3 regions of the Paenibacillus sp. 2TAF8 genome follow, and region 1 is predicted to be linked to each of the others. Evidence: a T-box and tRNA genes for the amino acid it is inferred to sense, from the RefSeq annotation. Region 1 holds a T-box; the other regions hold tRNA genes.
What was found. A T-box is a leader RNA that pairs with one kind of tRNA and senses whether it is charged. The one in region 1 lies ahead of argS (arginine--tRNA ligase), so its partner is inferred to be a tRNA-Arg.
Positions count from the first base shown of each region.

Region 2: it encodes a tRNA-Arg, which carries the amino acid that the T-box ahead of argS (arginine--tRNA ligase) is inferred to sense. The anticodon was not compared.
Region 3: it encodes a tRNA-Arg, which carries the amino acid that the T-box ahead of argS (arginine--tRNA ligase) is inferred to sense. The anticodon was not compared.

Region 1 is NZ_JBFRFN010000031.1:40,261-50,651, forward strand. Features, by position in the region: gene AB4Z30_RS27665 (ABC transporter ATP-binding protein) at 1-529, shown strand, start outside; gene AB4Z30_RS27670 (ABC transporter ATP-binding protein) at 542-2,635, shown strand; gene AB4Z30_RS27675 (YdcF family protein) at 2,778-3,410, opposite strand; gene AB4Z30_RS27680 (hypothetical protein) at 3,407-3,952, opposite strand; gene argS (arginine--tRNA ligase) at 4,120-5,847, opposite strand; T-box leader at 5,912-6,203, opposite strand; gene AB4Z30_RS27690 (four-helix bundle copper-binding protein) at 6,284-6,619, opposite strand; gene AB4Z30_RS27695 (CobW family GTP-binding protein) at 6,692-7,768, opposite strand; gene AB4Z30_RS27700 (MogA/MoaB family molybdenum cofactor biosynthesis protein) at 7,917-8,435, shown strand; gene AB4Z30_RS27705 (hypothetical protein) at 8,533-9,120, opposite strand; gene AB4Z30_RS27710 (oxidoreductase) at 9,209-10,216, opposite strand; gene AB4Z30_RS27715 (hypothetical protein) at 10,230-10,391, opposite strand, start outside.
Region 2 is NZ_JBFRFN010000021.1:4,010-14,400, forward strand. Features, by position in the region: gene AB4Z30_RS23765 (S8 family serine peptidase) at 1-3,789, opposite strand, end outside; gene AB4Z30_RS23770 (class I SAM-dependent methyltransferase) at 4,241-5,053, opposite strand; tRNA gene AB4Z30_RS23775 (tRNA-Arg) at 5,792-5,865, opposite strand; gene AB4Z30_RS23780 (DUF4870 domain-containing protein) at 6,348-6,641, shown strand; gene AB4Z30_RS23785 (hypothetical protein) at 6,910-7,266, opposite strand; gene AB4Z30_RS23790 (hypothetical protein) at 7,332-7,631, opposite strand; gene asnB (asparagine synthase (glutamine-hydrolyzing)) at 7,826-9,670, shown strand; gene AB4Z30_RS23800 (methyl-accepting chemotaxis protein) at 9,823-10,391, opposite strand, start outside.
Region 3 is NZ_JBFRFN010000013.1:33,459-43,849, reverse strand. Features, by position in the region: gene AB4Z30_RS19200 (sugar-binding transcriptional regulator) at 1-940, opposite strand, end outside; tRNA gene AB4Z30_RS19195 (tRNA-Arg) at 1,471-1,545, shown strand; gene clpP (ATP-dependent Clp endopeptidase proteolytic subunit ClpP) at 1,726-2,322, shown strand; gene AB4Z30_RS19185 (hypothetical protein) at 2,326-2,451, opposite strand; gene AB4Z30_RS19180 (stalk domain-containing protein) at 2,579-3,676, opposite strand; gene AB4Z30_RS19175 (SIMPL domain-containing protein) at 4,046-4,801, opposite strand; gene AB4Z30_RS19170 (HPr family phosphocarrier protein) at 4,973-5,242, opposite strand; gene whiA (DNA-binding protein WhiA) at 5,474-6,412, opposite strand; gene AB4Z30_RS19160 (gluconeogenesis factor YvcK family protein) at 6,419-7,405, opposite strand; gene rapZ (RNase adapter RapZ) at 7,419-8,318, opposite strand; gene AB4Z30_RS19150 (ROK family glucokinase) at 8,370-9,320, opposite strand; gene AB4Z30_RS19145 (ABC transporter ATP-binding protein) at 9,684-10,391, shown strand, end outside.

The sequences.
Region 1 (10,391 bases):
GAAGGATGATCTACACAGCTGGATCGGATACGTACCACAGGAGCAAGTATTGTTCTCCAAATCGGTTCGTCAGAACATTCAATTCGGTAAACCGAACGCGTCTGATGATGTCATTATGGAAGCAATTCGTACCGCTGCCTTTGACGGCGATCTCGGAACGTTGTCAGACGGTCTCGATACACTTGTAGGTGAAAAAGGTATCGCTTTGTCAGGTGGACAGAAACAGCGGGTATCTCTGGCTCGGGCTTTTATCGCTAATCCGGATATCCTCATTCTTGACGATGCCCTATCTGCTGTTGACGCTCGCACAGAAGCTAAAATCATTGAAAACATACGCAACAAACGCGCTGGTAAAACAACACTGATCTCGACACATCGCTTGTCCGCTATCGAACACGCAGATCGGATCATCGTGCTGGAGCACGGTAAAATTACGGAAGAAGGCACTCATCAGGAACTACTAGCCAAGAATGGCTGGTACCGTGAACAATATGAACGGCAACAGGTCGAGTCCAATCTGTCCACGTAGGAGGTAACACATTTGAAGTCCAATACAGGTAAAAGGTTGCTGGATTATGCCTTGAAAGCCAAAGGTACATTCATCGCTGCCTTAATCATGCTGACGATTGGTGTTGCGGCTGAACTCGCCGGTCCCTTTATCGCCAAATCCATGATTGATAATCACTTGCTCGCCATCGAGCAGCCATTTTATGAGACTGCAGCTTCGAAAGAAGCCGCAGTTTATCAAGGTAAAAATTATAAACGTGAAGGTTTGTTTGCACCAGACGAAACCAAAGGAACCGAGGTACGCGTACTGCAAGCCGGTAAAAGCTTTTATTTCGTGGGCGAGCCGGTCCGTGCTCCTGACGGTGATCGTTCCTATGCGAACGGAACCTTAACCGTAACTCGCGCAGGTGAAGTTACAGGGCAATATGCGGCAGTACCGCTATCTGCCGGTGAACTGTTTGCCTTTTACAAACCCGAAATGCCAAGTATCTATCAATTAATTGTGTATTATCTGATCTTTCTTGTGATCTCCGTTATTATGGAGTTCGGTAAAACCTTCTGGCTGCAATCTTCGGCCAACAAGGTCATTCAACGGCTTCGCAACGATGTGTATTCACATATTCAGCGTCTGCCCGTGAACTTTTTTGATAACCTGCCTGCAGGTAAGGTCGTATCTCGCGTCACCAATGATACCGAGGCCGTCAAAGATCTGTTTGTGGCGGTTCTGTCCAACTTTTTCTCAGGTATCATTACGATTACAGGGGTTTATATCGCCCTCTTCTTGCTCGATATACGTCTGGGTCTAATTTCATTATTCGTTGTACCGATGCTCATTGCGTGGATTGTGCTCTATCGCAAATTCGCCACCCGTTACAATACGATCATTCGCTCACGGCTGAGTGAGATTAACGCCATCATTAACGAATCCATTCAGGGGATGTCCATCATTCGTGTGTTCCGTCGCCAGAAACAAACTCGCCAGGAATTCGAAGAGCTGAATGAAGACTATATGAAACATCAGAACAAGATGCTGAATCTGAACGCATTTACCTCACATAACCTGGTGAATGTGCTACGGAATATCGCCTTTGCCGTAGTTCTGTGGTACTTCGGTGCAGGTGCAATAACGGGCACAAGTATTATTTCACTCGGTGTACTGTATGCCTTTGTTGATGTTCTCGGGCGTTTGTTCCAACCAATTATTGGTATGGTTAACCAACTCGCGAACCTTGACTCCTCTCTTGTCTCGGCCGGCCGTGTATTTGAGCTGATGGATGAAAAAGGAGAACCCGTTACAGACGGCTCGATGCCGAGGTACAAAGGAAATGTCGTTTTTGACGATGTATCGTTTGCTTATAAAAAAGATTATGTGCTGAACAATATCTCGTTCAAAGCATCACAAGGCCAGACGGTGGCCCTCGTCGGTCACACCGGTTCAGGCAAAAGCTCCATCATTAACCTGCTGTTCCGGTTCTATGATCCGCAAAAAGGCAAAATTACGATCGATGGACAAAACGTCAAAGAGTTGCCTAAACAGTGGATTCGGGAACATATGGGGATCGTGTTGCAAGATCCGTATCTCTTCACGGGTACCATTGCTTCTAATGTCAGTTTGGGTGATGAAAAAATTTCCCGGGCACGGATCGAGCAGGCACTTCGTGATGTAGGTGCAGAACGTATTCTGGCGCATCTGCCGCAAGGCTTTGACGAGCCAGTTGTCGAGAAAGGCAGCACGTTGTCCGCCGGGCAGCGTCAACTGATCTCTTTTGCCCGCGCACTAGCCTTTGATCCAGCAATCCTCATTCTGGACGAAGCCACCGCCAACATTGATACGGAAACAGAAGCGCTGATTCAAAACGCACTGGAAGTCCTCAAAAAAGGACGCACCACCTTCATCATTGCTCACCGTTTGTCAACGATTCGCTCCGCAGATCAAATTCTCGTATTGCATCGTGGAAAAATTGTGGAACAGGGCGCGCATGAGGATCTGATGGCACTGAAAGGCCGTTACTATCAGATGTATCAGTTGCAGCAAGGTGCTCAAGGAGAAACCATCGCGGATGGTTCTACTCATTCAGCTGCTTCTTTCAGCACGGCATCGGCATCGCTGGCGGGAGGAAATGCTTAACTTTCTTTAAATCCAATTCATTCAACAGATGTTATGCAACAGTTTTAGTGACGTATTCAACATATATAACCCGCTCTGTACAGTAGCCTTCTGGTTACTGTACAGAGCGGGTTTTGTTATAGTTTGGATTTATTCACTACATTTAATTCCATCCTTTCAGTGTATACCCCATATACATGACTGTTTCTCGGGCAAGGAATGGAATTTGAGTGCTCCAGCTCTGATAGGCAGTTGTTTGTGTCGGTGATGGGACGGCATCCATACCAAGTTCAGTTGCCATTTTCATCGACCGTTTCATGTGCAGAGGATCGCTAACAATGGTGTAGGTCCGATATCCTTCCCTTCTACCTACTTCCAGCGAATATACCAAATTCTCTTGTGTAATTACCGATTTCATCTCCACCTGGATGTGCTCTGGTCTTACGCCATGGGCAAGAGCATACTTGCGCCCAACCCAGGCTTCCGTTGGAACACCTTCAAGACTGGAACCTCCTGTAAAAATGAGATTACGCACCGTACCGGCCTTGTACAGCCGTATCGCTTGTTCGATTCGTTCACGGAATACCGGTGAAGGATTCTCCCCTTGTACCGCTGCCCCCAACACAATTGCTGCATCGGATAACCTAAGTGAGTTTGTATTCATCTCCGAAAGAATGCCTCCGGCTGTGACACCTGCCCAAATGAATAGGGCTACGAGTAAGAATGAGATAAACAGAAATACCCGGCGTTTCGCTCGATGTTTGGGTCTGCGTTGGACTGAATGACTGGTGCTCATGCTTCCTCATCTAGTCTCTGTTCCTCGAAACTTGCAGCATGCATTCGTTCCAAAGCAGCCCATGCTGCCGCCGACTCATCATTTAATCCCAATGCTGCGATCCAAGCAGTTATATATTGCTGGAGTGTCATCTCCAGTTCTTGTGCACGTTCTTTGAAATCATTCAATTCCTTAATCATACGAGTTCGCCCTTCCGGACTGAACGTTTCATGAATACGTTCCTTGAAATAATGATGCACGATCCGATTTCGCTGCTGCCATAATTCATTTAATTGGTTCGTTTCTTCTTCTGAAAACGTAAAATGGTGGCGTGCCTCATGAATAAGCTGACCGAGTGAACTGCTCATTTTTCGCTCGTATAACTCCTCCAGCTCTTCCTCGGACACGACTTTGCCCTGTGACATTTTAGTTAACAAAATAAGATTAACCAGTTGCTGTTCCAGCGCCTGTCCATAATATACGGCCAAACCGTAATAGGCAAACAGTTCCTTGGAGTGTTCGCTGTCCAGCATGAAATCATTCTGGAAATCCGTGTTATGCATGTGCGAGCGCTCCTTTCCATCCGTGCATCTTGGCTGTTTATTCTGCCTCTATCGTAACCAAACTGCAAACAACATTCAAGTTGCCGGAAAAGGAAGCGTCTAACTTCGGATTATCCTACGCTGTGTCCAGCTAAAATGAATCCGTGGCAATAACACAAGGGCATCGCTCACATCCGCTCAGGAGCCTGCACACCTAGTAAAGACAAGTTGAAAGCCAGACGGTTAGCAGTGTGCTTTGCCAGCTTCACTCGAAAAGCTTTGATGGCAGCCGGAGCGTCCGCAATTCGTTCGGCGTGATAGAATCGGTTAAAGGCTTGAGCAACATCAATCGTATATTTGGCTATGACCGAAGGTTCGTTGCGAAGCACTGCTCTCTCCAGATAAGACGGATAGTCACCAAGTAATTTTAACAGTGCCCATGACGTATCGCCGACAACGGTTACTGATTGGTTATTCATACTCTCCGCAGCAGAATCGTTCATGTCCAGAACCGTTCCCTGTTCCTCTCGTGACACATTGGCAGCTTTGGCAAGCACACTTTGAATCCGAGCATAGGTATATTGCACATAAGGGCCAGTCTCTCCTTCGAAACTCACCGCATCCTCCAGTGAAAAATCGATGTCATTCATCCGATTGTTTCGCAGATCACCGAATACAATAGCCCCGACGCCAACAGCTTCGGCTACTTGTTCAGCTTGCTCCAGATTCGGATTTTTTTCCTGAATAATTTGCAAGGCACGAGCGACGGCTTCATCCAGTACTTCCTGCAGAAATATAACCTTACCCCGACGTGTGGACATTTTCCGTCCCTCGAATCGCATCAAACCAAAAGGAATGTGCTCACAATTCGCTGCCCAGCCATAACCCATCTTTGACAATACGGTAAACACCTGACTGAAGTGAAGCTTTTGCTCCCCGCCAACAACGTACAACAATCGATCTGCCTTCATCACATCATGCCGATAGAGCGCTGTTGCCAAATCCCGGGTTGGATAGATCGTCGTTCCGTCTTTTTTAATAATCAGACATGGCGGCATATTCTCTTCGTCCAACCTTACCACAAGAGCACCATCACTCTCTTCCAGTAGCCCTTTGGCTTGAAGATCCTCAACAACGGGACTCATCTTGTCATTATAAAAACTCTCACCCAGCGTATGGTCAAAATCAACATTCAGGCGTTCATACATCCGGTTGAACTCCTGCATACTCACTTTTACGAAAAATGCCCATAACCGCTTTGCTTCCTCATCCCCTTGCTCCAACTTGCGGAACCAGTCCCGCGCTTCAATCTCCAAAGACGGATCGTGCTCTGCTTCATCATGGAAACGAACATACAATTCTAGGGAATTACGTATCGGATCTGCTTGCAATGCTTCTTCATTTCCCCACCGTGTATATGCTGCGATTTGCTTGCCAAACTGAGTTCCCCAATCGCCCAGATGATTCACACTTATCGAGGTATAACCTGCTTCGTTATAAAGACGACACAATGCTGCACCAATAACGGTCGAACGCAAATGTCCAATACCAAAAGGTTTAGCGATGTTAGGTGAAGACATATCAATCACAACACGTGCCCCTTGCCCGAGTTGCAGTTTACCAAATGTTTCGMTAGCTATCTCTTTAAGTAATTGGGGTGCCAGCGCATATCGATCAAAGCGAATATTCACATAAGGCCCCGCAGCTGTGGCATCCGTTCCAGTGGCCTGCAATCCAGTTGCAATCTCACTGGCAATAATGGCGGGTGCTTTCCTTAGCGACTTGGCTAGTGTATAACAAGGAAATGCGGCATCTCCCATCTCCTCCTGCGGTGGAACTTCCAATAGTCTGCACACTTCTTCCTGTGTGAGTCCAGTCAAAGGGGCAATCTGAGCTGCAGCCAGTTTCATTAACACTTCAAACACTCCTTTTCTTAATTAGATGGCTAAAATAAACGCAAAAAAGCTCTCGTCTCTTCAAACAAGAGACGAGAGCTGTGTTTACAGTTCCCGCGGTACCACTCTAAGTGAACAGTTAACTAACATGCATCAGTTGCATATCAGATATAACCGATCCGCTCGGTGCAAGTAACGGTTGCGGCCGGATTACCCTCAAATCCATTAAATGTACTCTTGGTTAGAGCTACCTTGCATGGCTTCGGATAACCATCTCACGGGTGCGCTTCACACAGATCATCACATACCGGCTTACACCTCACCCGGCTCGCTGTCATGGCCTGAATCTGGGTTACTCTCCCGATCACAGATATTGCTGTTTCGATCATTTCAGATCATTATACATATCCTTGTATGGAATGGCAACCCTGATATTTCCTCTGATGATACAAATCAATTAAGCAACCACCGCCATTAAACGGCAAGCTTCTGCACATCTGCGGCAAGCTTCTGCGCAGTCTTGACAATGATCATGCCCATGTTTTCCACATTCCGCTGCACAGGCTTCACATGCCTTCACACACAGTTCACAGATTTCACTGATAAATTCACTTCCACGTGTCATTGCTTGTGCAGCAAATGCACAAATATCAGCACATTCCCGATTCAGACGAATACAGTCACGCAGCATGGCCAGATCATATTCTTTCAGGCTCGATATGTAACATACGTTGCAAGCATTCATGCATTCCAGGCAAGCATCGATACATTGTTGGTATTGTTGTTGTGTCATTTAAAGTTACCTCCCAGACAAAGTTTGCTATGCTTCTTAATACCCATCTGGGAGGAACTTTGAACCATTAGCCTAGTCTTGTTCTACCGCTTCCAATTCCAGTAATTGTTTACGAATGGTAGTTTGATCAAAATGCTCACCGATAAATACAGCTACATTGGGCACATCACCTTGTGGTGTAATCTTCATGTAATCCGATTCACGATAGGCATATTGAAACCAGAACCGGCTTGCCGTATCACTAAACGATAGGATTCCTTTCGCGCGGTATATGTCACGCGGCAAAGCAGCCACAAACTGTTCAAACGCTTCGCTGTTCACGGGTTCACTGAAATAATGCGTATAAACCATAACATGTTCATGTGATGTGTGAGGTTTGGATACGTGTTCATGATGATTGTCTGAATCGTCATGATGATGGTCATGGTCATGATTGCATCCATGTGTACGGCATGCATCTGTATGTACATGAGACTCTGCTGCATCAACTACTGCACCTGACTGCTGAATGTGAACGTCAGTACCGCTATGAAGTAAATGTTCCATTTGCACTTCGCATTTGACCGTAGGAATTACCGGTGCAAAACCATTCCATTTGTTCAAAAGCTGTTCCAAATCCTGTAGCTGCTCTGCTTGAACACGATCGGTTTTATTTAAAAGCAACACCGAGGCACAGCGAATCTGTTCTTGCATCAGTTTGAAGGTTTTACCCTTTTGCTCCTGATACAGGCCAGACAGATGGGCAGCATCCACTACAGTGATCAGACTTTTTAGCTCCAAACGCATATATAACGAAGTTTCCGTTACAGCATCCAAAATCTCCATCGGATTTGCTGCACCGGTCGCCTCGATTACGATGACATCAGGCGACTCTTCCTGAACAAGATCTGCAAGCTGAAGTCCAAGATCCCCCCGTACGGTACAGCAGATGCATCCGCCCAACATTTCTGTCATGGGCACTTCCTCATCCACGATCTGACCATCCAGATTCACTTCACCAAGTTCATTCATCACGACCGCTGGACGAAGATTCTGTTGCTTCCAATATTCAATAAGTTTCACAAGCAATGTCGTTTTGCCACTGCCCAAAAAACCGGACAAAATATATACAGGAATGGTTTTTCCTTGTTCATTGTAGTTATTCATCATCTACACACCTCTCTGCCAATCACTATCCTAGTCTGACTCTATTAGCGAGTGTACACTATCCTTCAATTGTTGTGCAATAAAACTTCATTGCCGGATTTACATGAATGGTCTATGCTATGAGGACATGTTGATTCAAGGAGGATTTGCAATGACCAATTCGGTTGAGCAGCACCGTCAAGAAGCTCCGCAAACCGTGGCCTGTATGATTGTTACTGTCTCAGACACACGCACCAAAGAAACGGATACAAGCGGTCAGCTCATGCACGAGTTATTGCACCAAGCTGGCTATCAGGTGGTGGAGTATGTGATTACTCCAGACGAGACAGAACGCATTCAAAGCATTCTGCAAGATGCCGTTGTTCGGGATGATATCGAAGCTGTGCTGCTAAGTGGAGGCACAGGCATCGCTCTCAGGGATACTACGTATGAAGCCGTCTCTTCCCTGCTGGATAAAGAACTGCCTGGTTTTGGTGAAATATTCCGTTACCTCAGTTATACCGAGGATATCGGTTCAGCAGCCATTCTAAGCCGAGCGGTTGCCGGAACCATCGGACGTACAGCTGTATTTTCGATGCCAGGCTCTCGCGGAGCAGTTAAACTAGCCATGGAACGCATTATTTTACCTGAGCTACGCCATGTTATGCGTGAAATATATAAACCCGTCTGATCATTCAGACGGGTTTATATATTTCACCTTTATTTTGCTCACACAAGACTTATAGTTGGAATTAACTAGCTTAACTTTAGTTAACTTAATTTTATTTTCATTTCATGTCATTGGACAGGATGTCATTCTCTCTTATTTGATGAAGCACACCCTGGAATACCTGCATAACATCCTGCTCATATACATCCTTCTCTCCACCAGAAGCCGTATAGACAAATGATACATGTCCTTTACTGCGAATGGTCGTTCTGCCCAGTGCATTTTCCAGAACTGCATTCTCTTTGCGCTCGCCATACATCTCTTCCATTCGTGCAGCCCTGATGTTCGCATCACGATAGATGTGCACTTTGACGATATGCCTTGCACTACCATTTAATAAGTACATATAAGACATGCCGCCATCACCTTCATCCTCGAACATATTATTCATCAGCTTTATGTGTTTGGCAGCAAAACCTTCTGTTAGTTTTTTGGCTAACCTACCGTTCAACCCGTGACCTTGCTGTTTTGCCCTGAAATTGCCTTCCGTTGTTGCTTCACGTGTGTAAACTTTTCTTTCTTGCTCAATCGATGAAGACATACAAGCTTCCAAAGATACCACACTTAGAAGCAGCACGCTACTTACCATAACAATGCGTTTTACTTTCCGACCCGCCGGATTCCAATTTTTCCCATTAAGCAACATGTCTAACCTTCCTTTCTATGAGCCACAGCAGGGTGACTCTCTCAGGTAGAATTAGCATGTCTAAGCGATAAACATTTTATTCCAAACATTATTCAGACAGAATACGTACAACGGTGCGTCCGACTGCACCACCCTGTAATATTTTTTCTAACGTATGGGGCAGCTGCTCTAGTGTATTCTCCTGAATACCCAGTGTGAGTGCTCGCTCCGGTTTCCATTCCCCGCCCAGCTTTCTCCAGATGTGTTCTCGACGTTCCATGGGACAATATACCGAATCAATCCCAATCAGCTGGATACCACGCAAAATAAATGGATATACCGTCGATTCAAAACTATTGCCTCCAGTTAACCCTGACACGGCAACTGCTCCGCCATATTGTACCTGCTTCAACCGCTGGCCCAGTGCCGGCCCCGCTGTTGGATCAACAATTCCTGCCCATTGCTGTTTAGCCATGGTTCCCTTGATCGGAGCGTCCGCTTGTTCACGCGAAATCACTTCGGCGGCTCCCAAGCTGCGTAGCAGTGCCTCTTCCTGCTGCTTTTTCCCGGTGCTCGCTGTCACTTCAAAGCCAAGCTTGGCAAGGATGGCAATCGCCATACTGCCAACGCCTCCAGTGGCACCCGTAACTAGAATTTTACCCATTTCGGGGGTCACACCGGCGTTTAATAATGCGTCCACTGAAAGCGCAGCTGTGAATCCCGCTGTACCAATTGCCATCGCTTCCTTTTCGCTTAGTCCTTGCGGCAAAGGTACCAGCCACTCACTCCGCAAACGAGCATACTCACTATATCCCCCATAATGAGAAACGCCGGATTCGAATCCAGTGCTGATTACCCGATCCCCAGGTGCGAAGCGCCCACTCACCGATTCCTCCACCGTTCCAGCCAAATCAATACCAGGCACCATCGGATAATTCCGAACTACGCCTCCGCTCTCTTTTGAAGCAAGTCCATCTTTATAATTCACACTGGAATAGTGTACTTGTACTGTCACATCACCGTTCGGAAGGTCTTCCTTTTTCAGTTGTTCTATACCAGCAGTTACTCCCTTTTGATCATCCTTGCGTATTACATAAGCTTGAAACTGTTCTTTCATCGGTATCATCTCCTTATTTTCGTTCCGTGAGCAGATATAATAATGGTCCTGCGATCGGCAGTAATCCTGCCCATGCCCAGTAAGTTGTCCGCCCGTTCACTCTGGCATCCCTGGAGATTGCCATCGTGGACAGCAAAGTTAGTACACCAAAGTCGATTGTCATGATATGTACAAA
Region 2 (10,391 bases), on a different contig from region 1:
GTTATCATGGGAGAGCACCGCTTTGCCAGGCAGTGCATCGGTCACCCGTACAGTCAGCGTCTGACTGCGCGTAATGCCCTTGTCATTGGCCAGCTCGGCAACATAAGTGTAGGTGCCATTGGTTTTGCCTTTAATTTTCGTTTGAGCAAACTGTGCCCAAGGTGCGTTATAGGTCAATTTTTGCGAATCAACCAATACGCCATCCTCATACAGCTTATAGCTCGTTGCATTTTCACCCCACCACATGTTCATGGACACCGTGTAGTCGCCCCCTAACAGACCGTTCACAAAGCCGTTATTGTGGGACAACGTAGGTGTTCCAGGTGCTTTCGTAGCTGGTGTTTCAGGTTCAGTCTGCACAGATTCCACTGTAATGGTAGTGCTCGCCGTACCAGCAAGACCTTGTTCGTCTTTTACCGTAGTCTCAACAGTATACGTACCACCTTCGACACCCTCCAATGCATATCGGAAGCTGGCGTCTGCCTGAACATTAAACGTGCCTTCTTTCAACGTGGAGCCATCTTCCTTTTTCACCACGTAGGTAGCTTCCAGCGCTTTCGTCGGATCAAGGGTAATGCTCCACCCTTTAGCCAGTGCAGGTGCAGCGCGGAAATACAGATCATCCACCGTACCGTTAATCACGACCGCATCCTCTGCTTTGAACTCTAGTGATTCTGGAGCAGTTACTGCCGGAGCTGTCTTTTTAACCAAAAACGGAGGTGTATCTTTTTTATAAGTCTTGCCGTCCGCACCAATCGAAGTGATATCCACTGTATACAATCCGTCCGGAATTTCAGTGACTTCTTCCGTAGTGTAATCCGAATACTGGCCATCCCAAGCCAGCGTGTATTTTGTATTTGCATTAAAATTATAATAATTCCCAAAGATCGAGCCGATGTAACCATCTTGATAATGACCGCCCTCAGGATCAAGGCCGTTATAAATTTCAATCAGTGCAAATGTCATTGGATTATAGAACTCCATTGAAACGTTCAACGTGTCCAGTGAACCGTCTGCCTTCAACGGATAGTAAAACGGATTTTTGGCAGTCCCTTTGACCGTTTCAATATACTTCACTCCGCTGGATGTCACGTTAAAGTGTGCCACATAGGGTACCGTAAACGAATTTGTTCCATTCGTAATTTCAATGTAACCTTGTGCCTCAGTTAGTGCAGTAACACCACGAGGAACAGTAATGGTCACAGCAAGATCTTCCTCCCCGTTCAAGGTGAATGAAGTTTTATCAACGGCAACAGATACCCCCGGCACTGCACGAGTCGGATTCACATTTACCGTATACTCGCCGTTACTTCCGTTCAAGGCCTGAACCTTGATCGTTTTGGTTACTGTTTTTTCATCCGTACTCATAAAGTTGCCATAGTTGATACTTCCCGTGATGTTTTCTTTTTCAACTACGGAACCGCTCTCCGTATACTGGGTCACATCCATAACTTTGACAAAAGCGGCAGGATCAATGGATTTCACCGCTTGAATGCGGCCTGCACCCTGATCAAACACGTCATATTTGACTGTATCCATGATTTTGGCATTATTCATCAGAGCAACCTTGACATCAAAAGCAGTCCAGTCCGGGTGCTTTTCAAGAAGAAGTGCAGCGAGACCCGCTACGTGCGGTGCTGCCATGCTTGTTCCACTTTTGCGATCATACGCTTGCGCATAATCTGCTTCCGGTTCATCTTTGCCATAGGCAGGAATGGTCGACAAAATGCTGGCACCTGGTGCAACGACATCCGGTTTAATATCCAATGTCACCTTGGCAGGTCCGCGGGAACTGGAAGAACTCATCTCATCCCCAGGTGTCTGACTGCGTTCGAAATCACTGAAACTAATTTCAACTGCTTGACCCGCATCCAGTTCAGCTTTGATCACTTCGCCACCTTCCTTCGACATGCTGAGTGTCGGAATCAGGTCGAAGTTGTCACCAAGACTTACGCCAATCGGACCAGGAATATTGTTATACACAATAACTGCCACGGCTCCTGCTGCTTTGGCATTGGCAATTTTTTCAACAAAAGCAAGTTCTCCGCGTTGAATCAACGCGACTTTGCCCCCGAAATCCTTACCTTCGAAATCAGCAGGTTTACCCAGAGCTGCAAATTCAACATCATATCGATCTGTCAAAACTGCTTCAGGTTCAGCTGCAAGACTCCAGCCCATCACATCCAGACGGTACACGGATTCGGTCAATGACAGAGGCGTTTGTTCCTTATTCGTAGGTGATGCTGGTGCAGTTGGCTCTGTCACCTCTGACGTTGGAGCAGTAACTTCGTCCGTCATTACATTGTCAACATTCGCTTCTGGTGCTGTAGCCTGATCATTCTCAGGCTGTGCAGTTTGTTGTGACTTATCAGATGACGTTGCATCCGTTGTATCAGCATCAGTCGCATTGCCGCTATTCTGTGCAGGTGCAGCCTCTCCTGCTTCACTTTCAGGTGTAGTGGCTTCCGCCTCACCTTCTGGTGCGGTTACCGGTGTAGCGACCGGCTCCTGTGTTTCAGGAGCCTTCCCCAGTTCAGGAGTTTGCTCATTTTCTGGTACTGGCTGTTGCTCAGGCGCTGTTTTCTCGCCTTCTTCACCAATCCAGAAATGTGTGTTCACCGTAATGACCTGACTAGGACCTGTAGAGTTACCTACTGTAATCGCCATAGCGGATGCACCCGGTGAACCAAGAGTATAACGGCTAGGCCCACTGTTACCACTGGATACAACCGCAGCTACTCCAGACAGCATTGCATTATTCAACGCAACCGAAGTGACATAGTTTGGATCATTATTTTCGGCACCAAGCGACAGGTTGATGACATCCATTCCGTCCGCTACTGAGCGATCAATTCCGCCGAGTACCCAAGACGTCTGTCCATTGCCATAAGGCCCTAAAACACGGTACGCATAAATATCCGCTTCAGGAGCAATCCCGACAACCCCATAGTCTCCCGCTTCACGAGCAGCGACCGTACCTGAAACGTGTGTACCATGAGAAGTATAATAAGAGCTCCCTCTTTCATTAAGCTCAGGCTGACCTGATGCTTTCCATTCCTGATAGGTCGCTTCATATGGATCATCATCGTTATCTACAAAATCCCATCCGCCTTTATAAGCATCGCGCAGATTCGGGTGATTGTAGTCAATACCGGTATCAATAACGCCAACTTTCACACCTTTTCCTCTATACCCTAGATCCCATACTTCAGGAGCTCCGATAAAAGGCGCTGTATCTTTCATATGAGGATTAACCTCGCCTGTGTCAGGCGCAAGCGTCACTTCATAGTCAGGGTATACACTCACTACGCCTGGTATTTGAAGCAATTGTCCCAATTGATTCCCTTTTATTTCAAGGGATACACCATTAAGGGCATATGCATAATTGTCCAGTACTTCGTGTTTAATTTTTTTCTGAGTGAGGCTATGTACAAATGACTGTTGTTGGTCTTCAACTTGAGTCACAGCCTTGGTTTCCATCGAGGAGGTGAATGATCTTCCTGAGAGGGTTGATTCGCCTTGTGCTACAGCAACAGGTTTATTGGAAAGCTCAACAATTACCCGTGTGTTCTCTCCGCCAAGACCTTCCAGGCTTTTATCCAGAAAGGGATCTGCAGCAATTCGAGCTTCCCGACCGGCAAGCACCTCTCTCATTTGCTTTGCTTCGGTGCTGTTTAATGTGTTTTCAAGTTCAATTGCGGAATCCGCAGAAGCGGCTCCGGCCGCAGGCAGGATAAGGGAAAAAACCATTAGGACACTCATTAACATAGATATCAATCGTTTATTCAAGGCGATGCCCTCCTTCTTCGTGTATATGCCTCACCACATGGGATCTTGTTGCTAGAAGCACTGCAATACTCTCGACCATGTCACCGCCAATCTGCAAGATGTTTGACCCCTGGTAAATTATTCTACCAAAATATCACAAATTCCTTCTAAATACTTACATTATGATATAGAAATTACTTATATGGGTCTTTAGAACGATATGTATTCGCATTTGTATATTTTTGTCGTTTGGATATTTAAATTTTAAATATTCAGTTCAAAAACAAGGAAAAACCATGCTTTTCTGAACGAAAGAAAGGCATGGTTTTAAATGATTTGTATTAGAGGTTTCAAGATTCATTGGGATTAGCCTACCCCTTACTGGGGTGAAAATGGGGGGGGGGGAGAGATGTTGCCAATTAAGCTAATTAAAAGCAATAAATTCATATAACAATATTTTTCGGTTATTCACCTACTTAGCTTCGGGTTTAAACGCTTCAATTCGAATGCGCTTGTAATCAGCATAAATCGCATCATTTTTCCACAATTTTGGAGTCACGATCCGGCTGATCTCATGGCACCATTCCTCTACCTGCTCGGAGCTGAATCCCTGGAAATAGTCATCACCAAAATGAGCCAACCAGCCTATGATTCCCTCTTCCCCATCTGCTAGTTTGGTAGGACGGTCATAGTGATAGGCCTGTCGAACCATAAAGCCTCTGTTTTCCAAAAGAGTACTGTATTGTGCAATCGTCGGAAAATACCATGGATTACGCTCCGAAGCCTTGATTCCTGTATGCCGTTCCAGTACTTCCTCCACCGCATTCACAATGATCTGCACATTCCCTTTCCCGCCAAATTCGGCCACAAATCGCCCTCCTGGCTTCAAGGCAAGCCATACGCAGTCTACAACATTTTGTGGATTGCGCATCCAGTGCAACGCGGCGTTGGAAAAAACAGCATCATACTGGCGCTCTGTCTTAAACTGCTGGCCATCCGCTTCCCAAAACTCCAATCCAGGGAACTTTTTCCTCGCTTGATTGATCATATCAGAAGAGGCATCTATGCCTGCCACCTCTGCGCCTGATTGGGAAATCTCATGTGTTAAATCGCCAGTTCCACATCCAAGATCAAGAATGGATTCTCCTGCTTTCGGATGAAGCCAAGGGATGAGGCCTTTTCCATACTCCGATACAAAAGCCAGTTGATTGTCATACTCTTCGGCCTGCCACTGATTGATCGATTTCATCTGCTCCACCGTCGCTTTCACTGTTGATATCCTCATTGTGGCACAAATTCCTTTATTGATAAAATATATACAATCTATTTAACTTATAGGAAAAAACAATCAATCAACACTATCAACAGACCTAAAAGCCCGCTCGATGAAGGAGAACAATCTACATTTCATGGTTCGTACCCGTCAACAGGTAAGCAAAATAGATAGGATGTGTAAAGCAAGTATATAGGATGAGCTTACAAGAGGAAGAAGACTGCTCTGTAGTATATATTAAACGTAGGAATAGACAGCGTATCCTACCTCTTTTGTTGAACTAAATTTCTAACGATCACGAGAAGCCTTATTAGGTGAAGAAAAAGTTTTTTTCAATTCTAACGATCCTCAGAAACGCTATTCAGTTAAATAAACTCGAAAAAGCACAAAAAATGCCCTAAATCGAGAAAATAAGCTCTCTGATGATCGTTACAAGTTCAAAATGCCGAAAGTAGAGCAAATAGAGTCTCTGGTGATCGTTAGAATTATATTGGTACGGGGGCGAGGGCCCACCTCACTGTAAAATGGCTTACTCTCTCCCAAGAACAGCATTCTCCCTATAGGAGACTCATTCCCTGAACGCAAAAAAGCTTCCCGAAGGAAGCTTCTTGTTTGACGTCCCAGGAGGGATACTCTCCTTCCAGTCGAGACTGCGAAGTGAATGCTATCGATGTAGATGCTCCGACGAACCTTTGGGGGTTCTCATCCCCAGAACGCAAAGAATCTTCCCGAAGGAAGCTTCTTGTTTGACGTCCCAGGAGGGATTCGAACCCCCGACCGACGGCTTAGAAGGCCGTTGCTCTATCCTGCTGAGCTACTGAGACAAATATGTATAATAAAATTCGGCACGATCTCTATTATACTCCGATTTCTATTTTTAGCAATAGTTTTATTAAAAATTAATAATGAAGCCTAATAACAACCAGTACCGTATAAGTATGTATACTAAAGCAAAAAGCCGAATAAGGTAATCATATTGAGGTAATATTGAGTAACTATCGATCAGTACTAACGATAGTCCCTGCAGCCTTCAGAGAGAATAGCAGCACAGTACGCAACAGCATCTTTTTAACACTAGGCCTATATGGATCTATACATTTCTGTTGATGTAAATCCTATGCCTGCTACATTTCTGGACTTGTGTCAGTACTTACATATACCGTATCTTTACCTGTACTTATGTCTGTACTTATGTCTGCACGTGTACCTGTACCCATATGAAGTGCATAGTTATTCAGCAGCCCTCAAGCTGGGTAATTGGTTTGCATACATACCATGTGAAATTCCATCGAAGGAGAGAACATTTATGAGACAACTTTTATCGTCCCTATCCTATTTCAGCATTTTCTTCGCCCCGTTCCTGTTCCCCATTATTGTATGGATTGTGGCGAGGGATGAATACATCGCCGGACACGCAAAGCGTGCTCTTTTCTCCCATGTGTTCCCGTTTCTTGCAGCTATTCCGTTGCTATATTTTTTTGTGACCGCCCAAAGTTTGGGATCAGCGATCGGGTTCGTAGTTTTGTTCTTTGTCATTTATGGCCTGAGCTTTGTATACAATGTGGTGAAAGGAATTCAGGTTCTGCGTGAATATTACTGAATCACTGGATCACTCTAACCCACCTTAAACAAAATATGCGCTCACTTATCAACAAACCCGCCGTGATGCTACGGCGGGTTTATCCATCACTACTCTTGAATTCCCAATACGTCCCATTACTCTCTGTACTCGTGCTTCCTCTACTTCATTTCCTGTTTCTTGCAGTCCTCTAACCCTTCAATGTACGCTCTTCACTTTCAGATCTTTTTCTCTTTCCATTGCTGCTGATTGCAATAACACAATCACTTGTGCAAGTTGCGCTAGCTGCTTACCCCTGACCAATCAAATATCGCTGCAGTGTTGGGCCAAGCAAACCAAAGGCAAACAGATTGCTTTGAAACTGTGCTTTGTCCTCTTCTGCTGTGATGCCCTCACTATTTTCAAATGCTGTTTCTGTAGCATCTTCAAAAGCGGTATGCATATTGTTGTTATACCAGTCGATCGCGCCATCTGAGTGATTGCGCACAATGCGCACTACCTGCAGTTCATTGCCCGGCTGAGCCCTAGATACATATACAAGTAAAGACGGATCACCTGTATTACCCGGTTGTACCTCTACTTCAGCACAAGACATTCCATCCACTTCCGTTAATCTGCGTATTTTAGCATCCTGAATGGCATACATCGTTATCTTCTCCTTTTGTTCTGATCACTTTCACTTGCTTCATTCCAATCATCTAGCTTGCCTGTTCAAGTACTTTGTTCGATCTGATGCCTTGTCTCCGGTGTCCCTAATCGGTAAATTTCCCGATACACTTGCTGCAAAACGGCTTCATAAGCACGGTTCACATCATGTTCCGGCGTATCCGGCCAAGGAAATACCATTCCGGGAAAAGCTTCTTCTTCCTTTTCCTGCATAAGATAAAGCAATCCCAGTAAATGTTCGGCTTCCTGCGGTGTTGCCTGAATCACCCATTCATACGACGTTGTAGTTGAATCGGGTATGACGGAGCGACCCATGACAGACACGTAGTAGTTGATTCTGTCCATTGCATGTTCTCCCCTTCAGAGCCAGCTAAAGGCTGTTATCCCTAGATGTAGTTTCCGAAGAGGACAGACATTTTATGCCTGCATTCGGCATATATTTGTTACGACCTCTGACGAAAAAGACAACATTTGCTAGTTGCTTACGATTTTTAGCAGCATACGGATGAACGACTCGACCAAGAAAGGATGAACAAACCATGTGCGGTATAACCGGCTTCGTACAGTGGAATCGGGATTTGACACAGGAATCGGAGCTGCTCGTCCGAATGACGGATAGCTTGTCGAACCGCGGCCCCGACGCTTCAGGTACATGGATTTCCAACCCCTGTGCTTTTGGACATCGCCGCCTCAGCGTAATGGACCCAGAGAACGGGGCACAGCCCATGCATGCGTTACAGGGAGATACCTCCTATACCGTTGTGTATAACGGAGAACTATACAATGCACCCGAATTGAAAAAAGCGTTACTTCAGCGTGGGCATCATTTCCGTACCCAATGTGACACAGAAGTTCTACTTGCCTCGTATATCGAGTGGGGGCCTGTGTGTGTAGAAAAGTTTAACGGTATCTTTGCTTTTGCCATATGGGACAGCGGAAGAGAACAGGTTTTCATCGCTCGTGATCGCCTCGGCGTGAAACCTCTGTTCTACAGTAATACAAAGGATTGCCTCGTATTTGGTTCGGAACCCAAAGCATTGCTTCTGCATCCGGATGTGGAAGCTACAGTAGGACCGGAGGGACTCGCAGAAGTATTTATTGTAGGCCCTGCACGAACACCAGGACACGGCGTTTACTCTTCATTACATGAACTGAAGCCTGCCCACGCCATGATTTTTAGCCGTAATGGGATTAAAACCTATACCTATTGGAAACTCGAGTCCGTGAAACATGAACATAATCTGGAAGAGACAGCAGCTGAAGTACGTCGTCTGTTACAGGACACGTTAGAACGCCAGTTAGCCTCCGACGTTCCTGTATGCTCTCTTTTATCCGGCGGCCTTGACTCCAGCGCCTTGTCTGCTTTGGCTGTTGATTATTACAACCGGACGGGGCAAGGCCAAGTCAGTACGTATTCGGTTGATTATGTGGATAACGCTAAACATTTTCAGGCACATTCCTTCCAGCCCGGAGCCGATGGTCCATGGATTCAGCGAATGGTTGATGAGCTCAAAACCGATCACCACTGGATTGAGATTGAAAATGGAGAGCTTGTACACGCACTGACGCAGGCTATGCTGGTAAGAGATCTGCCGGGCATGGCAGATGTTGATTCTTCCTTGTATCTGTTCTGTAAAGAGATCAAAAAGGGAGCCACCGTCGCCATCTCTGGTGAAGCTGCTGATGAAGTATTTGGGGGTTATCCTTGGTTTCACCGGGATGAAATGCTGAACTCAGGTACATTCCCCTGGTCTGTAGCACCTGATATGCGGGCAGGACTGTTATCTCCAGACATTCGCGAGTGGATTAGACCACTTGACTACCTTGCAGATCGATATTCGGATGCCGTTGCCGAGGTTCCGTTACTGAAGGGTGAAACAGGAAAGACAGCGCAGATGCGTGTGATGTCTTATTTAAATATCACCCGGTTTATGCCTACACTGCTGGATCGCAAAGACCGGATGAGTATGGGCGCCGGATTAGAAGTACGTGTTCCTTATTGTGATCATCGTCTGATCCAATATGTATTTAACATTCCCTGGGAAATGAAAATTACCGGTGGAAGAGAGAAAGGCATTTTGCGAAAAGCACTTGAAGGCGTGCTGCCTGATGATGTTTTATATCGTAAAAAGAGCCCTTATCCCAAAACACATAACCCTCAATATCTAGCAGCCGTTAAGCAACAGGTGCTTGAAATACTGGATGATCCATCATCGCCAATTTTGCCGTTAATCGACAAAGTTCAGATTCGAAATCTCGCTTCTTCACCGGACGCCTCTTCGAATCTGCCTTGGTTTGGACAATTAATGTCAGGGCCACAATTGTTTGCTTATTTGACTCAAATCAATAGCTGGCTGAAGACCTACAGCGTCGCCATCCGATAAATAACTCACCCTCAGTTCATCTGTACTTTCGAACACACGGTGCACCCATTCTGCACAATGATGGTCACCAACAAGAATTCAGCAACTAAAAATGCCCCTATCCACCATTGACATGGCGTAGGGGCATTTTCGCATATTTCTTTTTTCCTCAATTAAGAAACTTTAAAACGAGCAACAGACTGCTGCAATACCTCCGCCATAGATGAAAGATCATTCGCAGCCGATGCAATTTCCTGCATTGCAGACAATTGCTCTTCGGTTGTTGCACTTACTTCTTCTGTGCCCGCAGCCGCGTTCTCCGTGACGTCCATGATTGATTTCATAGAGGCATTAATCTGCTCTACACCAGCATTCATCTGTTCAATGGAAGCGGATACCTCCTGTGCCTGCCCTGCAACACCACTCACTGAAGATCGAATCTCGTCAAAAGTAGATCCTGCCTGATGCACTAACTGAATTCCTTCTTGTACCTCAGATGATACCACACTCATCGAAAGCGCAGCATTCCTCATGCCTGTCTCAATGGAAGAAACAAGTCCGACGATTTCTCCTGCAGACTGTGCAGACTGCTCTGACAACTTCCGAACTTCGGTAGCCACAACCTGAAACCCTCTTCCGTGCTCTCCAGCTCTTGCTGCTTCAATGGCTGCATTAAGAGATAACAGATTCGTTTGCGCAGATATTTCCGAGATTGCATCTACCATTTTCACAATATCTGTCG
Region 3 (10,391 bases), on a different contig from region 1:
TGGCAGCTGCCTTGCTTTTGCCGCCCGCAATACCAATGACAACATCGGTGCGTTCAATATCCTGAAGCCGCATACCCAGTGTAAGCATGGTATGTACCACCTCACCCTGACCATTGAAGTAATACCCGAAAGACTCCGATACAGCCCCTTGCTCCTGAAGTTCGTCGATGATCTCCGGTGCAAGCTTGCGTCTCTTCGCCATCTCCACAGCATCACCAATGCCATGGATAACGATGCGTGATTGCCTGATCAGCTGTAAAATCTCCTGAACACCCGGGTCCTGGATCAGCGATTCATAGGCATGGTCACTAAGCAAATCCGGTACATGCAGGAGTTTGTATTGAGCCCCTGTCCGTTTTGCCATCGTGGATGCAATCGTATTTGCCTGAATTTCCAGGCTCTCTCCCAACCCGCCGCGTGCCGGTACAAACCAGACACCCTTCATTGAAGTTGGTGGTGTGAGTTGTTCTGCGACTTCGGCCGTTGTTGATCCGCCTGTTACAGCGACAACGTCGTTGTCATTCATGATACTGCTGAGAGCTTTCGCTCCAGCTCTTCCAAGTTCCCTTTTGGCGTAAGGAGATACATCCGAATCACCAGGAACCACAACTACTTTTTGCAGACCGTAGGCTTGCTTGATTCGCTCTTCCAGTTCGGATAATCCAAACAGCTCTTTCGCGACAGGTTCTAATTGCTGCAGCAAATTGTACCCCGCCTCACTGATCTTCATCCCTGCACTGTCAATTTCGATAAGTCCCTGAGCCTTTAACAGATCGGTCTCAGCTCTCAGAACCCGCTCGGTCATCTGCATGGAATTGGCTAACGTTCTCCGTCCAATCACATCCGATAACATGATCTGGTGCAGAATCGTATAGCGTTTCTTCAAGACATCCATGAGATCGGGCAGAAGCTGCTTTTGCACTTCCAAGATCGTTCGCATGCTTTCCACTCCCGCAAGCTTCATGTTCCAAGCTTTCTTCATGGCCTTAAAATGTCCCGGGTTAACTTTTTAGGTCCCACGTTTATTCTACCTAAAACTGACGCGAGATGCAAGTGTTTCGATTGCTTATTTCGAAAGGGTAGCAGGCGTTTGTACGCGCCAATTTTCACAACCCTCACACGTTAACATGAGGAACAACAGCTATCACACCATATATAGAAGAAATGCATAGAGAGCATCTATATGTTGCTGTGTTCAATTTTTATATGGCATGTCCAAAACCTCTTATAGCATGTACTGAAATACAAGCTTTATCCACTCTTCTTCATCATGATCATTTCCGAAACAATTCAAACCATCTGCGAAATAGCTCTGCCCATGTATGGAAGACAACGTGAGTCCTTTCGTCATAAGGAAAACCGCACCATTTGCATCCAAAGCAACTGCTTGCAATTCACCAGTGCATAAGCTATAATCATTATTGCTGTCACATATTTAGAGCGCTACATAAATTGGTAGTACGTGATTATGCGCCCGTGGTCCAATGGATATGACGTAGGCCTCCGAAGCCTGAGATCCAAGTTCGATTCTTGGCGGGCGCGCCACTTAATTTTTAACAGCTCATAATGCATTTAACCAACGAAACCGAAAAGGTTTCTTTTTTTTCAAAGTTAGTTTGACTTTCTTTGACTTTTTGTTTGAGATTGTTTATGATGTGGTTAATACGGTAACAGTTTAAATATAAACACCCATTTAACATTTACATTTCCGAGGAGGTTTTTCACGTGAGTTATATTCCAATGGTCGTTGAACAGAGCAACCGGGGTGAGCGCGCCTATGATATTTATTCCAGATTGCTGAAGGATCGTATCATTTTCCTTGGCAGCGACGTGAATGACGTTGTAGCGAATGCCATCATGGCACAGATGTTATTCCTGGCAGCGGAAGATCCGGAGAAAGACATTCACCTATACATCAACAGCCCAGGCGGATCCATTACAGCGGGTATGGCAATCTACGATACCATGCAATTCATCAAACCGGATGTATCTACGATCTGCGTAGGTATGGCCGCTTCTATGGGAGCATTTTTGCTGAATGCCGGTGCAAAAGGCAAACGTTTTGCTTTGCCAAACAGTGAAATTATGATTCACCAACCTCTTGGTGGTGCACAAGGTCAAGCGTCGGACATCGAAATCCGCGCACGTCGCATTCTGAAAATGCGTGATACCTTGAACCGCATCATCTCCGAGCGCACAGGTCAACCTCTGGAGCGTATCGAAAAAGATACAGATCGTGACTACTTCATGAGTGCTGCTGAAGCAGCCGATTACGGTATCATCGATAAAGTAATCCAAAACGTAGGCTCCCAAGGCATCTAAGCTTTAGCTGCCTAGAGACAACGAAAATAAGCGCAGTGCGGGCATCACCTGAATATAGGTGAGCACGCCCTGCGTTTTTTGATTACAAACAGGCAACACACCCGTTAACCGGGTGTGTTGCCTGAACAACAAAAAGCCTCCGTCATCTTTGCTTTGACGGAGGCTTCTTGTTTATTATTTTTCACGAAAGAACGATATAAGTGCTCTTGACTTTAAATTAAATTAATTCAAGGATTTCATTTAACCTAAGACAAACTTATTTCTCAGACGTTACGTTGCTGAACGGTGCGGTGCTCTTAGGCAGAATTTCCTTATACGTGAATTTGATTTCAGGGAAACCTTCCGCATACGCTGTGTACTCATACAACTGGAAGAATACAACCGCACCCGCTCGCGTCACGTAGAAATCCTGGTCTTTGTTCAGGCCTTTGTAGCCGCTCAGGTATCCCGTGTTCGCTTTCAATTGCTCGCCAACCTTTTTGCTGATTGTTTCACGCATGGATTTGTTGTTTGCAAGCACATCATCCAGTGTCAACTCTTTTCCTGATTCGAGTGCAAACGTATGACCGGTGCGATATGTCATGCCATGTGCTCCTGCGTAGTCCTCATAACGTTGAGTGATCAGACCCAGTACGCCGTTCTCATTGTAAGTCACCACATAAGAAGCTTCGAATGCATACGGACGTTTTGCCGTTGCTCCGCCGAATTCAGACGTTTGTTTTTTGAAAGCAGCAACAGCCTTGTCCACTTCATCTTTGAGCACTTTGTTGATCGCTGTTTCCGCTTCTTTGCTCGCTAGTCCGCTCACTTGCGGATACTGCACATCCACCTCAGCGTTTTTAACGGTTACATTCGCCTTTGTCGATTTCACCTTTACGTTATTTTGTTTTACCTTGCTCAGAGTTAGTGTTTTGGTTTTGGCATCCCAGCTACCCTGTACACCCAAATAATCTCTCATTGCAGAGAACGGAATGTACAAACGACCCTGGATCAACTTTGCTTCAACCTGAGGATAAAAACCGTTAATATACACGTTTGGCTGTCCATCCATCAAACTAACAGTCATCGCATTGCTCGCTGCTGTTACGGTATACGACTTCGTTTTAGCATCATATTTCAATGTGCCGCCCGCTACATCCTTGACCGCTGTCAGCGATACCCATGTAGATCCTCCTTGGAGCAACCCTTTTTGCATCAGTGTTTTGCCGCCTGATTTCAACGTTACCTCAGTTGTTGCAGTTACTTTAGAAGATACAGATGCCGCTTGAACCGACTGGTCAACCCACGCTGTGCTGCCCCCCATAATTACACCTGCCGCCAATAGTGCACTCGTCCACTTTTTCCATGTTTTCATCTATAAAACTCCTCTCTAATATTCCATCAGGTCGTTTATTGCGTATGTAAATATAATAAGAATACATAGGCCATACGCTTGCCTCTTTATTATAATTAACCCTTTTTCGGAAAGGTTTACAGCTCCAGTTACAATGTTGATGAAAATCGTACGATATTAATCGCAGAAAATGAACGTTTTGTCACGAACAATGCTACAAAAACGACATGATTCGACTATTTCTTAGACAGGTAACACAAGTACTTTCTGACCCTCGCTTCCTCAAAGCCAGCATGTGCAACAAAAAAGCACGGCCCCGAAGGACAGTGCTTTTGTCATTATTTTAAATTCTTAATATTTAATATTTTATCCCGCGATGTGCAAAATTGTCTATTTCATCTCGTAGGTAATATTAAGAACTGTGCTTACTTTCACCTGACCTGCTTCAATCTGTGTACCTGCATCCGATTCATTCTTCGCCTGGGACATGAGTGACTCTGTTGCATAGAACACAGGAACGTTAGCATCCGGCTGGCTTACCGAAAGAACAGTACCCAGCTGACGTTTAACTGCTTTAGCGATCGCCTCTGCTTTCACATCGGCATTGGCTACTGCCTTAGCAATCACTTCGGATTCGTATTTCTCCGGATTCTCTACCGTAAAGCGTACATTTTCAATATTATTGGCCCCCGCTTGGGATGCGGCATCCAACAGTTCACCAATCTTGTCCATATCCCGATATGTTACTGTCAACGTGTGATGTGCTGTGTAACCTTTAATTTTCTGTCCATCTTTTTCACTATACGTGTAGTTTGGTTGCACGTAGAATTGACTTGTTTGAATATCATCTGCACTAATCTTCCATGTGTTTTTCAGCAGATTAGTGACTTTTTGAATTTTAGCTGCATTTGCCTTTTGTGCCGACGCCGCAGTCTCCGCTGTACTGTTCACTCCAATCGACAGATAAGCGATATCCGGCTTCACCTGAATTTCGCCTTTACCTACCACATTAATTACATTTTGCTGTACGCCTTGAACCTCAGCAGCATAGGCATAGTTTCCTGGAGCAACATATGCTGTTCCTCCAACCAGCAGCGAACTTGCGACCAGCACTGCACCAAACGGTTTCATCCATTGTTTACCCATTACGAACAACCTCCTCATATGTTAACTTCTCAAACTTGAAGCGATTTGATACCTTAACAGACGGGACAAATTCCATAATGTTGCACTTGACGGTGCCGATTATATACAATTTAATATGAAACGCAAAAAAGCCCCTTGCGGGACTTCTTCATTGTTCACTGGTGTTAAATCTTATTGATTCTCCAGCTCTTCCTTGCTTACCAGACTAACTAAAGCGTTTACAGCCTGATCGGCATCCGCGCCCTCTGCACTGATCTGGATTTCTGTACCTGTGCTAATGGCAAGGCTCATAATTCCCATGATACTTTTAGCGTTTACTTTTTTATCGTCCTTTTCGACGAACACTTCAGATGAGTACTTATTCGCTTCCTGAACGAACAGTGCCGCAGGTCTGGCATGGAGACCCGTTTTCAAACGGACAACTACCGGGTGCTTTGTCATAGAAACTTACCCCCCTATTATGAAATCTGGACATTAAATACACAATTATATTTATACAACATTATACCATTAACCCGTGCTGGACACTAGAAGAAAAAACACGGCTCGCTAACATAGGCAGAAAGCCGAGAGTTAATCATCTTCTTCACACGTACGAGTAACCTACAATGACCTAAAAAGGTCATAACAAAACTTAAACTTAAATAATTTATCTCAACCTTCAACTATACTTCAACTATAACGTTCGGCACGCACTTTCTCAGCCAGTTCATCAATTTTCCGAAGGCGATGGTTCACACCTGATTTACTCACGGTGCCCTTCAGCAACTCGCCAACTTCTTTGAGATTGATATCTGGGTGAGCAAGCCTTACCTCGGCCACTTCACGCAGCTTATCCGGAAGAGATTCCAAGCCCACTTCCTTTTGCAGTAAACGGATATTATCGATTTGTCTGACGGCCGCTCCAATCGTTTTGTTCAGATTAGCTGTCTCGCAATTGACGATCCGATTCACCGAGTTACGCATGTCCCGCATGATTCGCACATCTTCAAACTTGAACAAGGCCTGATGAGCACCAATGATGCTAAGCAATTCAATGATTTTCTCACCTTCCTTAATGTATAGGATGAATCCTTTTTTCCTTTCTATACACCGGGCATTGAGATGAAATTCATTCGCCAGATCTACCAGTGCCTGACAATGCTCTTCATACATGGAGGCGATCTCCAGATGGTACGAAGAGCCCTCTGGATTATTCACTGATCCGCCTGCCAAAAACGCACCTCGAAGATATGCCCGCTTGCAACAGTTCTTCTCCAGAAGTTCGGCGTTAATGCCAGGAGTAAACAGGAATCCTTCCGAGACGATGTGCAGTTCCTTTAAAATCTCCTGAACCATAGTCGGAACACGAACAATGTACACATTGTTCTTTTTCAGCCGCATTTTTTTGCGAACCAACAATTCCGTATGCACTTGAAAATGCTTTTTAAGCAGAGAGTATGCCCTTCTTGCGATCGCAGCATTCTCTGTCGAAATATCCAAGATGACTTTTTTATTCGATAACTGTACCGAACCCAGCATACGGATGAGGGCTGAAAGTTCCGCCTGTTCGCAGCACGCTTCGCTTTCAATCATCGTTAATTCTTTTTTGGTCTGTGCTGCAAATGACATGGGACTTCACCTCTTCCGTAACATCCAATTTTGAACCAATTGATAAATATGATGACTTAGCTTATCAGCATCATGACGCAGATAGGTTTTGAACAGAACAAGGGTGTCGGCGACAACCTGATATCCTGAACTTTTCAGCACATTCATATCGAGAACAACCGGCTTTGCTCCTTTTTCCGCATACTTATTTTGCACTTGCAGCGGAATATCACCATTATTAACAATCACATAGTCAAAGAGCTGATGACCAATATGCTCATGAACGGCTTTAAGATGATCGCTCACCGTATAATTATCGGTTTCTCCTGGCTGTGTCATCACGTTACAGATAAACATCTTTACTGCATCGGTTTCGACAACCGCCTCTGCCAGTTTGGGCACAAGCAGGTTAGGAAGGATACTTGTATAAAGACTGCCTGGGCCGATCAGAATTGCATCCGCCTGACGTATGGCTTCCACAGCCTCTGGCAACGGCTCCACGTGATCCGGTTCAAGGAAAACACGTTTAATGCGTCCGCCTGCCTCCGGAATTTTGGACTCGCCCGTAATAATCGATCCATCCTCCATCTCGGCATGTAACACAACAGCCTGACCCGCTGCTGGAAGCACCTGACCCCTAACGGCAAACACGCGGCTAAGCTCCCGCACAGCGGTCACAAAGTCGCCTGATATATCCGTCATTGCAGCCAATATCAAATTACCCAGGCTGTGGCCTGCAAGCCCCGCACCTGTGTTGAAACGATATTTTAACATATCCGAAAGCAGTGGTTCAACATCTGCTAGCGCGGTAAGCACGTTACGAATGTCGCCAGGAGGCGGCATTTGCAGCTCACTACGCAGGATGCCTGAACTTCCACCATCATCGGCAACCGTAACGATGGCCGTGATATCCATCGGCTTCTCTTTTAAACCGCGTAACATCACAGATAATCCGGTTCCGCCGCCCATAACAACGATTCTCGGACGTTCTCTCCGTGGTCCGGCCTCTTTCATCCCTTCACCCTCTTCAATGACGGTCCCGGTCAGCGTCGCGATGGCTTACGGTAACAGCTTCAGTCTCACTGCTTCCGAGCATTTTGCCCAAATATTCCGATATTGCTACCGAACGATGCTTGCCTCCGGTACAGCCGATTCCAATAATAACCTGGCTTTTGCCTTCCTTCCGGTATTGCGGAATCAGAAAATGCAGCATATCCAGTAGCTTGGTCAGAAACGCTTGCGTTTCCGGCCATTTCATAACATATTCGTACACTTCACTATTTTGTCCTGTATTCGGCCGCAAATGATCAATATAATGCGGATTCGGCAAAAAACGAACATCGAATACGAGATCCGCATCAATCGGAATACCGTATTTAAATCCGAAGGACGTTATATTCACGGATAACATCTGGCTCTCCAAGTGAGAGAACCGTGAGATGATGCGCTCCTTCAATTGAGCAGGCTTCATTGTGCTGGTATTCAGCACCTGAGTTGCCGAATTTTTGAGTTCTTCCAGCATCTTGCGCTCCAGCTTGATGCCGTCCAGCGGCATGCCTTCCGGAGCAAGCGGATGTCTACGTCTACTCTCTTTATAGCGCTGAACCAACACAGAATCTGTCGCATCCAAAAATAAAATCTCACAGTGGATCGTAAAATGATCCTTGATATAATTCAAAGACTCGGATAATGCCGTAAAGAATTCACGTCCCCGCAGATCGATGACCAGCGCTACTTTACCGATCTTACCATTGGACTGTTCGATCAGTTCTGCGAATTTGGGAATTAAAACAGGCGGTAAATTATCTACACAGAAAAACCCCAGATCCTCCAGGCTCTGCACAGCTATCGTTTTACCCGCTCCGGACATGCCGGTAATGATAATGAGCGTGGCGCCTGTGCCTGGTGAGCCTTCACCGTCAAGCATAAATGTCCCCTCCTTATCATATTGCTGTCGGATTATCGTGTTACGAGTTTACTACGAACGCAAGAGGAGACCTGCCGCACCTACGATACCTGCATCATTACCCAGCGTTGCTTCCAAAATCTGAACTCCCTGTTGTAGCGGTTCCGGTGTCAATTGAGCAAACACGGTGCGAATCTCATCAAACAGGAAGTCTCCCGCCTTGGATACACCACCGCCAACAATGAACAATTCCGGATTCAGTACAGCGGCTACGGTTGCCATGGATTTGCCCAAATAATACGCTGCACGGTTTACAATCCGCAACGCCACTTCGTCGCCCGCTTTGGCCGCATCAAATACTTCCTTGGCAGCAATTTTGTCTACCAAAGCAAGGGAAGTATGGTCACCACGCTCTACAGCATCCTTTGCCATACGGATGATGCCCGTTGCAGATGATACTGTCTCAACACATCCCATTTTACCACAGCCACACTTGATCGCTTCCAGATCAGGCACCACGCTGATATGGCCCAGTTCCCCTGCCATACCCGAGAAACCTTGATAAATTTTACCATTCAGGATAAGGCCACCACCAACGCCTGTACCGAGTGTGAAGCACACACAATTGTCTACACCCTTGCCTGCGCCAGCCCAAGCTTCACCGAGAGCAGCAACGTTTGCATCGTTATCTATTTTGACAGGCTTGCCCAGACGTTCTTCCAGAACCGAACGAATGGCTACATTCCGAAATCCGATGTTAGGAGCATGAACAATAATCCCCTCGCGTACATTTGTGAAACCGGCAACTCCTGCACCGACACCTTCAAGCTGTTCCCAGCTGTATGGTGATTCGGCTACGATATGACGGACATACTTCTCGATGTTGGCGATAACCGTGTCAACGCCCTGGTCCACTTCAGTCGGCCCTTCATACGTATGCATAAGCTGACCTTGATCATCACATATACCGACCTTGATTGCTGTTCCGCCGAGATCGACCCCAACGTAGATTTTCTCAGACATGCTGCAAGCCACCTTTATCTATCTAAAATAGTTTAAGTCCTACGTACCAACTATAATTGAAGGATACGCCGGGGTCAAGACGAGAAGACCTCACGCGCAACATGCTTTGGCAAGGTTGTGAACGTCATCACACACCATATTTGAATACGCATACACCCTCCTCTTAATCTATTAAAACGCTATGCTCCCTGCTTCCCTATTAGAAAGGGAAGCCTCAACTCATGATATTTCAGCATCACTCGTTCCATTCGTAAAAAATGACAATTGTCATCTGATATTCATGACAATGATTACTAAACCCTTCACGTTCCCACAGTTAAGATGAATGTATAACATTCGATCAGAAGAAGGACGTGACCATACATGAACTCCCACAATAACGTGATACAACTGGATAATGTCAGTAAACAGTTCGGAAAGAAACAGGCTGTCCGCCAGGTTTCACTCCAGATCGCACAAGGTTCGATTACAGCTATTCTCGGACCTAACGGTGCAGGCAAAACAACCACGATCAAAATGATGCTCGGTCTAACCAGCCCTTCTTCAGGCGAGATTAAGATACTTGGATTGCCTCCAGGTCACAAGCAGGTGCAACAACGAATCGGTGTCATGATGCAGGATGTCAGTGTCATGGATTTCCTCACCGTACGTGAGATCATTCGCATGGTACATAGCTATTATCCGTCACCGCTAGATACAGCAGCTCTTGAGAAATTAACCGGGCTCTCCCCGGCTGATTTGAATCGGAGAGCAGAGAAGCTATCTGGGGGACAGAAGCGTAGTTTGAATTTTGCCTTGGCTATGACGGGGAACCCCGATATTCTTTTTTTCGATGAACCCACAGTTGGCTTGGATTCTGAGACCCGCAGGCAATTCTGGTCACAGATCCGTACACTCGCACAGCAGGGTAAAACGGTGGTCTTCACCACGCATTACCTCCATGAAGCCGATGAAGTGGCTGATCGAATTATCCTGTTCAATGAAGGAGCTATTGCCGCCGATGGAACGCCGGAGCAAATTAAAAACGGGATGACTAAGCGGACCTTATCCTTCACCTATATCCCTCCCCTT